DNA from 3 places in the Faecalibacterium sp. I3-3-33 genome. Region 1 is predicted to be linked to each of the others. Evidence: a T-box and tRNA genes for the amino acid it is inferred to sense, from the RefSeq annotation. Region 1 holds a T-box; the other regions hold tRNA genes.
The links. A T-box is a leader RNA that pairs with one kind of tRNA and senses whether it is charged. The one in region 1 lies ahead of tyrS (tyrosine--tRNA ligase), so its partner is inferred to be a tRNA-Tyr.
Positions count from the first base shown of each region.

Region 1 (3,272 bases):
CTCTTGTGCATAGCGTCCGGCAGCGGCTGTGGGCACATTTTGAGAAAAGCGCGCCGTTTGCCCCGGAAGCCCCTGCAACGGAAGCTGCGCCTGCGGACAGCGGGCAGTTGCTTTATGCACCGGTCACGGGACGCATCCGGGCACTGACACGGATCAAGGATCCGGTGTTCTCCAGCGAGGTGTTGGGCAAGGGCTGCGCCATCGAGCCCAGCTGTGGCGAGGTGGTAGCACCCGCAGACGGCATCGTGAAAAAGATCGCCAAGACCTGCCATGCCGTCAGTCTGCTGTGTGATAACGGGTTGGAGGTGCTCATCCATGTTGGCATGGACACCGTGGAGCTGAAAGGCAAAGGCTATGAGCTGTTTGTACAGGCTGGCGACCATGTGCAGAAGGGGCAGCTGCTTTTCCGGTTCGATCTGCAGGCCATCGCAGCGGCAGGCTACACGCTGACCACTCCGGTGATCGTGACCAACAGCAGTCGGTTTGCACGGATAGAGCCTTTGCTCTCCGGCCGGGTAACTGCCGGGCAGCAGCTGTTACGCGCCAAAATGTAAAAAATGGGCCAGAAACGCCTACGGACGTTTCTGGCCCATAAATTTTATATTGCTTTTTACAGCGTTACCTTGTGGTAGATCTTTTTGCCCTTCTTGATGACGATACCCTTGGCAAGCTGCTCTGCGGTAAAGCTGACGGTGGGAGCAGCGACCTTTTCGCCGTCTGCCAGCACACCGCCTTGCACCACCAGACGGCGAGCCTCGCCGTTGGAAGCAGCCAGACCGGCCTTGACCATCAGGGTCAGGATGCCGATAGCACCGTCCGTCAGGTCAGCCTCGGTCAGCTGGGTGCTGGGCATGTGCTCGGTATCCATCGCATTGCCGCTGAACAGTGCGCGGGCAGCATTCTGAGCTTTTTCGGCCTCTTCCTTGCCATGCACCATGCTGGTCATCTCGTAGGCAAGAATCTCCTTGGCCTCGTTCAGGCGCTGATCCTGCCAAGTGCTCATCTCTTCGATCTGCTCCAACGGCAGGAAGGTGAGCATACGGATGCACTTCATCACATCGGCATCGCCCACGTTGCGCCAGTACTGGTAGAACTCGAAGGGGCTGGTCTTGTTGGGATCCAGCCAGACAGCGTTGCCGGCAGTCTTGCCCATCTTCTTGCCCTGAGAGTCGGTCAGCAGGGTCACGGTCATGGCGTAGGCATCCTTGCCCAGTTTGCGGCGGATCAGCTCGGTGCCGCCCAGCATATTGCTCCACTGGTCATCGCCGCCGAACTGCATATTGCAGCCGTAGTGCTGGAACATGTAGTAGAAGTCGTAGCTCTGCATGATCATGTAGTTGAACTCTAAGAAGGACAGACCCTTCTCCATGCGCTGCTTATAGCACTCGGCGCGCAACATGTTGTTCACGGAGAAGCAGGCGCCTACTTCGCGCAGCAGTTCAACGTAGTTCAGATCCAGCAGCCAGTCGGCGTTGTTCAGCATCAGCGCCTTGCCCTCGGAGAAATCGATAAACTTCTCCATCTGCTTCTTAAAGCAAGCTGCATTATGGGCGATATCGTCCTTGGTCAGCATCTTGCGCATATCGGTGCGGCCGGAGGGGTCACCGATCATAGTAGTGCCGCCGCCGATCAGGGCGATGGGCTTATTACCAGCCAGCTGCAGGCGCTTCATCAGGGTCAGTGCCAGAAAATGGCCGGCAGTCAGGCTGTCGGCGGTGCAGTCAAAGCCGATGTAAAAGGTAGCCTTACCATTGTTGATCAGGTCGATGATCTCTTCATCGGTGATCTGGGCTACCAGACCGCGGGCCTTCAGTTCTTCGTACAGCGTCATGGGAAAAACCTCCTGTTTTTGGGGCAGAGGAAACAAAACGCCCTCTGCCAAAAATAAATTTGGCAGAGGGCGAGATAACTTCGCGGTACCACCTCTGTTTGCCGTTCCCTCACGGAAGCGGCCTTACGAGTGCACACCCCAGAGTAGAGTGACACTCCTGCGTTTTTAACGCTCGCACGCGGCACAGCCTACTAGCCTTACGCATTCAGCCTGCGGCTCCGGGAGGTATTTCCCCTGCTGTTCTGTGATCCCTTGCACCAACCGGGACTTCTCTGGACAGAATCCTTCAGGGTACTTGTTCCCTTCATCGCCATTAACAGTGTCTACTCTATCACAAGACCGCCGCTTTGTCAAGAGTTGGCCTTTCTGCAAAATCAGCCGCCGTGCTTGCGCTCCTGCAACATTTCCCGGGCATTGGCGCGGGAAAGCTCTGTAATGTGGTCGCCGGAGATGAGACGTGCCAAGGCCTCCACGCGGCCGTTTTCGTCCAGCGGATGGATCTCGGTATAGGTGCGCTCGTTAGACACATTTTTCTGGATAAGCAGATGACAATCGGCCAGTGCTGCGATCTGCGCCGTGTGGGTGATGCACAGGATCTGATGCCCCTGCGCGCTCTGACGCAGTACCTCGCCGATGCGTCCCGCAGCCTTGCCGGACACGCCGCTGTCGATCTCATCATAGATCACGGTAGGCACAGCATCCTTATCAGCCATTGCGTTCTTGATGGCAAGGGTGATACGGCTCAGCTCGCCGCCGGACGCGATCTTTGCCAGGGGCTTGGGTGCTTCACCGGGGTTTGTTGAGATGTAGAATTCAACGCTGTCCTGCCCGTGGCTGGCCAGCGGGCCGCGGGTGTGCCGCAAAGTCATACGCACACCCGGCATATTCAAAAAGTCCAGCGTGCCGGAAATGCGGGTGTTCAGCTCCTCAAAGGCTTTCAGCCGGGTCTGGGTCAGCACCTCGGCCTTTTCCCGCGCTTTTGCGTAAAGACGCAGCTTTTCTGCCTGCAAAGTATCATAGCGCTGCTGGGAATGCTGGATATTGTCCAGCTCTTCCCGGGCTTTCTGCCCGAAAGCGATCACATCTTCCACCGTGCTACCGTACTTTCGCTTCAGCCGGTACAAAAGATCCAGCCGCTGCTCCACCTCGTCCAGTTCTGCATCGTTGGTGTCGTAGGCATCCAGCCGCCCGATCAGATCTGCGGCCACATCCTTGGCGTTATAGTATAAGTCCAGCAGTTGCCCGGCGGCGGCTGTAAGCGCGGGGTCCAGCTGCGCGGCAGCGTCCACTGCGTTGGAGGCTTCCCCCAGCAGATCCACTGCGCCTGCAGCATCATCACTGCCGGAAAGCAGCGCATAGCTTTGTGCCAGACGATCCCGGATGGTAGACGCATTGGACAGCACCTTCCGGCGGTTTTCCAGCGTCTGCTCCTCACCGGCAG
Region 1 covers NZ_CP094469.1:1,578,203-1,581,474, reverse strand. Annotated here, with positions in the region: gene MTP39_RS07570 (PTS sugar transporter subunit IIA) at 1-554, shown strand, start outside; gene tyrS (tyrosine--tRNA ligase) at 611-1,831, opposite strand; T-box leader at 1,894-2,148, opposite strand; gene recN (DNA repair protein RecN) at 2,206-3,272, opposite strand, start outside.

Region 2 (3,272 bases), 440 kb from region 1:
CCCAGCGCACCTCATGGAACGTCCACTTCAAAAAGCCAACCGCCAGCTACACCGACCTATTCGCCCAACTGGAAGCCGCCGAAACCATCTCCACGCGCGGCTTGAAGCCGGATGCTACCCACTACTGTGAACTTGTCTTTGATGTCAACTCGGCCTATTTTGACAATCACGGTGGCTACGAGTTCGCCAAGCAGTTCTATGCGGATGCCTACAAAGCTGCTGTGCAAATCGTGGGTGGTGAGCAGTATATCCTCTCAGCTGTCATGCACGCCGATGAGATCAACCGTGCCATGACCGAAGCACTGGGCCGGGAGGTCTACCACTACCACCTCCATGTGGTCTATGTGCCTGTGGTGGAAAAGCAAATCCTGTGGTCGAAACGCTGCAAGGACAAGGCACTGGTCGGCACCGTCAAGGAGACTGTCATGCAGGTCAGCCGGAGCAAGAAGTGGGCATCCAAGCCCCTGCTGGACGATGCCGGAAAGCCCGTGCTGCAAAAGAACGGCAAGCCAGTCCTGAAGAAGTCGTACAGCGTCCTGCAAGACGATTTCTTCAACTATATGCGTACTGCCGGGTACACCGATGTGGAGCGCGGCGAGCGTGGCAGCACCGAAGAACACCTGACTGTCACTCAGTTCAAAGTCCAGCGGGAGCAGGAACGGCTGGACACCCTGACCACCCAAGCCGACCAGCAGGCACAATCGCTTGCCAAAACCAGTCAGGCCCTCTCCCAAAAGGAGAAAGAACTTGCCTCCATTCAGAAAAAGACCACGCTCACGAAAGAAGCCCTCATTCATGCGCGTGATCTGGATTATATCGGCAAGCGCACCTTTCTCGGTAACTACTCGCTGACCGAAGAAGAATTCTCCAAGCTGAAAAAACAGGCCGACCACGGCTATATGATGGATGTGGAGAACCGCCGCTTGAAAGAAGAACTTTCCACCGCCCAAAAGGAAGCCATTCATTGGAGCAACAAGTACCACGACCTGTGGTACGATGTAAAGCCCTATCTGGATGCTCTCCACCGTGCGCCCGAACTGGTGCGCGGCTTTCTGGAAAAGATTCTTGCCCCCAAGCAGGAGCGCACCATGAATGTGTCGCAGCGAAACCGCAAGCGTGGGCAGGATATGGAACTTTGATTTTCGGAGGATACCATTTGAACAAAAAGAAGAAGTCGAACAAATCCGGCTACCCGGATGAAGCAATCAAGGCGCTGGCACGTTGCTTTTATCCCTCCATGGTTGAGTTTTTCAACAGCGAGGAAGGTCAGCGTGAATATGAGGAATGGCTGAAAGAGCAGGAGGCTCTGAACGCCGCACCCATCGCAGCATAAAAACAGCAGGACGCTCCCGGAAAAGGGAACGCCCTGTCTTACATAGATGTATCTCGCCGAGGTGTGTCCAGTTGGGCGCACCTCTTATTTTTTTGCCCTTAATCTTCTAACCCATGGCTCCCGGCCACATTCTTCAAATATTCCTCTGGGTCACCGTTCAGAATCAAATCTGCATAGCCCAGCGGATCATTGTAGATGAGGTAGTCCAGTTCCGTCTGCTGTGCCATAGTCACATTCAGTGCATCCTCGACCCCGGTGCAGTCGATGGAGATTTTACGCCCATCTTGGAGCAGCAGCTCCACACACCCGGTATCCATATTGAACGAACAGGCTCTTGCATCGTATTTCATCATTGTGTCCTCCAAACTCTTGTTGTGTGGTTACGGTCTATGACAAGGTATCGGAGTTTTGTATCTTCCACGGGAGCCTTCGTTATCGTACCCGAAGAAAACGAAAAATCCGAACCCTTCTCCAATCGGAAACAGGTTCGGATTTTTCTTGTTTGGTGGGCGCGGGTGGATTCGAACCACCGAAGCTGAAAGCAGCAGATTTACAGTCTGTCCCCATTGGCCACTCGGGAACACGCCCATATTCGTTTTCCACAGCCGCGTGGACTGCCTGTATATGTTACCACCGAAAGCGCAATTTGTCAACCCATAATTTGGGCTGCGCGCAAAAATATATGTGAAAATCATAAAAGCCCTCCCGTCCGGGTGCGCTTTACAGCGTCCGGGCGGGAGGGCTTTTCAGCCTGACAAAAAATCAGGAGAAGATCACTTCTGGTTCTTCATGTAAATATGGTGCGGCAGACCGGCAATGTACAGCGGGGTCAGCTCAGCCTGGATCAGCGGACGGGCGTAGTCCAGGAAGTCCTCGGTCATCTGGGTGTGGTTGTTGTTCATCCAGCTCAAGGGAACCTTCTTTTCCAGGTTGGCGACCTCGCTGATGGGATGCAGCTCGGTGGTGCACTGGTAGGGGTTGTTGGAGATGCGCTTCAGAGCCACCATCTGGCCGGTAACACCCTCAAAGGCTGCCTTGGCAGCAGCACCGCCCACCTGATAGGCCTCGGTGATGTCGGTGCGGCTGGTCAGGTGACCGGCGCAGCGCTGCAGGGTGGAAAGCTCGATGCAGCGGGTCTTGGTGTCCAGATTGCGTGCCACCACGTTGGCCAGATACCGTGCGGTACCGGTCAGTGCCTTGTGGCCGAAAGCGTCCACTGCGTGCACGTCGTCAGCCAGCTCGCAGACATAGCGGCCATCCTCCAGCTTTACGCCCTCGGACACGGCAATGACGATGCTGGGCTTCTTTTCCTGCATCACACGCACCTTTTCCACAAAGCGCTCCACGTTGAAGGGAACCTCGGGCAGGCAGATCATGTCCACTCCCTCGCAATCGTCGCTCTTGGCCAGTGCGGCGGCGGCGGTCAGCCAGCCGGCGTTGCGGCCCATGATCTCCACCACGGTAACGTACTTGGTGCCATACACGGTGGCGTCACGGATGATCTCCTTCATCACAACGCCGATGTACTTGGCCGCAGAGCCGTAACCGGGGGTGTGGTCGGTAACCATCAGGTCGTTGTCGATGGTCTTGGGCACACCCATAAAGCGGATGTCGCTGCCGATGCGCTGGCCGTAGTCAGCCAGCTTGCCGATGGTGTCCATGGAGTCGTTGCCGCCGATGTAGAAGAAGTAGCCGATGTTCAGCTTTTCCAGAATGGCAAACAGCTTTTTGTACACCGCCTCGTCGTCCCGCCAGTCGGGCAGCTTATAGCGGCAGCTGCCCAGAAAGCTGGACGGGGTACGCTTGAGCAGCTCGATGTCCAGATCATCGGTCAGCAGGGTGGAAAGATCCACCACCCGCTCCTCCAGCAGACCGGCAACACCGTTGCACATACCGTACACAACGTCTGCGCCGCGGTTCTTGCAGCTTTCAAAGACAC
Region 2 covers NZ_CP094469.1:2,020,896-2,024,167, forward strand. Annotated here, with positions in the region: gene MTP39_RS09490 (plasmid recombination protein) at 1-1,139, shown strand, start outside; gene MTP39_RS09495 (hypothetical protein) at 1,157-1,333, shown strand; gene MTP39_RS09500 (DUF6061 family protein) at 1,432-1,683, opposite strand; tRNA gene MTP39_RS09505 (tRNA-Tyr) at 1,837-1,921, opposite strand; gene MTP39_RS09510 (6-phosphofructokinase) at 2,107-3,272, opposite strand, start outside.
Region 2: it encodes a tRNA-Tyr, which carries the amino acid that the T-box ahead of tyrS (tyrosine--tRNA ligase) is inferred to sense. The anticodon was not compared.

Region 3 (3,272 bases), 900 kb from region 1:
ATCAAGGGTGCCCGTATCCTGAACGAAAAAGCCATTCGTCCCATCGAGAACCCCTACTCTGAGACCGGCGGTCTGCAGATTTTGTGGGGCAACATTGCCCCGGACGGCTGCGTTGTCAAGCGCAGTGCGGTAGCCCCGGAGATGCAGCAGCATTCCGGCCCGGCGCGGGTGTTCAACAGCGAGGAAGAGGCCATTGCCGCCATCTACGCGGGCAAGATCGTTCCGGGCGATGTGGTGGTCATCCGCTACGAAGGCCCCAAGGGCGGCCCGGGTATGCGGGAGATGCTCAACCCCACCTCTGCGCTGGCTGGCATGAAGCTGGATAAGACGGTAGCCCTCATCACCGACGGCCGCTTCTCCGGTGCATCCCGCGGTGCTGCCATCGGCCACGTCAGCCCGGAGGCAGCCTCCGGCGGCCCCATCGGCCTGATCGAGGAAGGGGACACCATCACCATCGATATCCCCAACGCCTCCATCACGCTGGAGGTCAGCGATGCAGTGCTGGCAGAGCGCAAGGCAAAATACGTTGCGCCCGAGCCCAACATCAAGACCGGCTGGCTGAGCCGTTACGCCCGCATGGTCACCAGTGCAAATCTGGGTGCGGTGCTGAAATAAACGTAACGAAAGCGCCTGTTGTGCGGATGCACAACAGGCGCTTTTTTCACTCTCCGTATTTCATGAACATGGCGCGGACGGTGAGGAAGATGATCTTCCAGTCCACCCAGAAGCTGCGCTCCTGGATGTATTTCAGATCCAGCGCCACCCACTCGTCAAAGCTCATCTCGTTGCGGTGGGGTGCGATCTGCCAGTAGCAGCTCAGCCCGGGAGTGACGTACAGCCGCTGGCGCTGGTAGTCGCTGTACAACTCCACCTCCCGGGGCAGCGCGGGACGCGGCCCCACGATGCTCATGTCGCCCCGCAGCACGTTGAGCAGCTGGGGCAGCTCGTCCAGACTGGTCTTGCGCAGAAAATGCCCCACTCGGGTAATGCGGGGGTCGCCCTTGATCTTGAACACCGGGCCGTCCATCTGGTTCTGGCTCAGCAGCTCATTCAGCTGCTCCTCGGCGTCCGGGCACATGGTGCGGAACTTATACAGCCAGAACAGTTTGCCGTCCCGTCCTACCCGCCGCTGCTGGAAAATGGCTCCGTCTCCGGGGCTGTCCAGCACGATGGCAAGACTGATCACCAGCGCCAGCGGCGCAAGCAAGATCAACGCCAGCAGGGAGAATACGATATCCTGTGTGCGCCGCAGCACCCAGTAACGCCGATGGCTGCGCAGCATCTTCTCCCGGTCGATAGAAATTTGCGGGGCGGCGTTGATTGTTGACTCCATGCGATGACCCACTCCTGCCTGTAAAATCTTTACATTATTTTAACATAAAACAGGACGCAATTCAACCAGATAAAGCGCGGCGGACGGGGGCAGAAAGTATGCTGAAAAAAGTGCTGAAAAAAGTGAAAAAGGTAGTTGACAAAACCTCTTTCTCATGCTAAAATAAACAAGTCGTCCGGCACACAGATGCACAACAAATGAATATGGGCGTGTTCCCGAGTGGCCAATGGGGACAGACTGTAAATCTGCTGCTTTCAGCTTCGGTGGTTCGAATCCACCCGCGCCCACCAAACAAGAAAAATCCGAACCTGTTTCCGATTGGAGAAGGGTTCGGATTTTTCGTTTTCTTCGGGTACGATAACGACGGCTCCCGTGGAAGATACAAAACCCCGATACCTTGTCATAGACCGTAAGTCAATAACAAGATTTGGAGGGTATGATTATGAAGTACGATGAAAGAGCCTGCAAGTTTAACATGGATACCGGGTGTGTGGAACTGCTGCTCCGGGATGGGAGAAAAATCTCCATTGACTGCACCGGGGTTGAGGATGCACTGAATTTGACTATGGCACAGCAAACGGAATTGGACTACCTTATCTATAATGATCCACTGGGCTATGCAGATTTGATTCTGAACGGTGACCCAGAGGAATATTTGAAGAATGTGGCCGGGAGCCATGGGTTAGAAGATTAAGGGCAAAAAAATAAGAGGTGCGCCCAACTGGACACACCTCGGCGAGATACATCTATGTAAGACAGGGCGTTCCCTTTTCCGGGAGCGTCCTGCTGTTTTTATGCTGCGATGGGTGCGGCGTTCAGAGCCTCCTGCTCTTTCAGCCATTCCTCATATTCACGCTGACCTTCCTCGCTGTTGAAAAACTCAACCATGGAGGGATAAAAGCAACGTGCAAGGGTCTTGATTGCTTCATCCGGGTAGCCGGATTTGTTTGACTTCTTCTTTTTGTTCAAATAGTATCCTCCGAAAATCAAAGTTCCATATCCTGCCCACGCTTGCGGTTTTTCTGCGGCACATTCATGGTGCGCTCCTGCTTGGGGGCAAGAATCTTTTCCAGAAAGCTGCGAACCAGTTCAGGCGCACGGTGGAGGGCGTCCAGATAGGGCTTTACATCGTACCACAGGTCGTGGTACTTGTTGCTCCAATGAATGGTTTCCTTCTTGGCGGTGGAAAGTTCTTCTTTCAGGCGGCGGTTCTCCACGTCCATCATATAGCCGTGGTCGGCTTGCTTTTTCAGCTTGGAGAATTCTTCTTCGGTCAGCGAGTAGTTACCGAGAAAGGTGCGCTTGCCGATATAATCAAGATCGCGCGCATGAATGAGGGCTTCTTTCGTGAGCGTGGCCTTTTTCTGCACAGCGGCAAGTTCCTTCTCCTTTTTGGAGAGGGTCTGACTGGTTTTGGCAAGCGACTGCGCCTTTTGGTCGGCTTGGGCGGTCAGGCTGTCCAGCCGCTCCTGCTCCCGCTGGACTTTGAACTGGGTGACGGTCAGGTGTTCTTCGGTGCTGCCGCGCTCACCGCGCTCTACATCCGTGTACCCGGCATTGCGCATATAGTTGAAGAAATCGTCTTGCAGGACACTGTACGACTTCTTCAGGACTGGCTTGCCGCTCTTTTGCAGGACAGGCTTTCCAGCATCGTCCAGCAGGGGCTTGGAAGCCCACTTCTTGCTTCGGCTGACCTGCATGACGGTCTCCTTGACGGTGCCGACCAGTGCCTTGTCCTTGCAGCGTTTCGACCAGAGGATTTGCTTTTCCACCACAGGTACATAGACCACATGAAGATGGTAGTGGTAGACCTCCCGGCCTAGTGCTTCGGTCATGGCACGGTTGACTTCATCGGCGTGCATGACTGCCGAGAGAACATACTGCTCACCACCCACGATCTGAACGGCTGCTTTGTAGGCATCCTCATAGAACTGCTTGG
Region 3 covers NZ_CP094469.1:2,474,694-2,477,965, reverse strand. Annotated here, with positions in the region: gene ilvD (dihydroxy-acid dehydratase) at 1-615, shown strand, start outside; gene MTP39_RS11690 (sugar transferase) at 662-1,333, opposite strand; tRNA gene MTP39_RS11685 (tRNA-Tyr) at 1,539-1,623, shown strand; gene MTP39_RS11680 (DUF6061 family protein) at 1,776-2,027, shown strand; gene MTP39_RS11675 (hypothetical protein) at 2,126-2,302, opposite strand; gene MTP39_RS11670 (plasmid recombination protein) at 2,320-3,272, opposite strand, start outside.
Region 3: it encodes a tRNA-Tyr, which carries the amino acid that the T-box ahead of tyrS (tyrosine--tRNA ligase) is inferred to sense. The anticodon was not compared.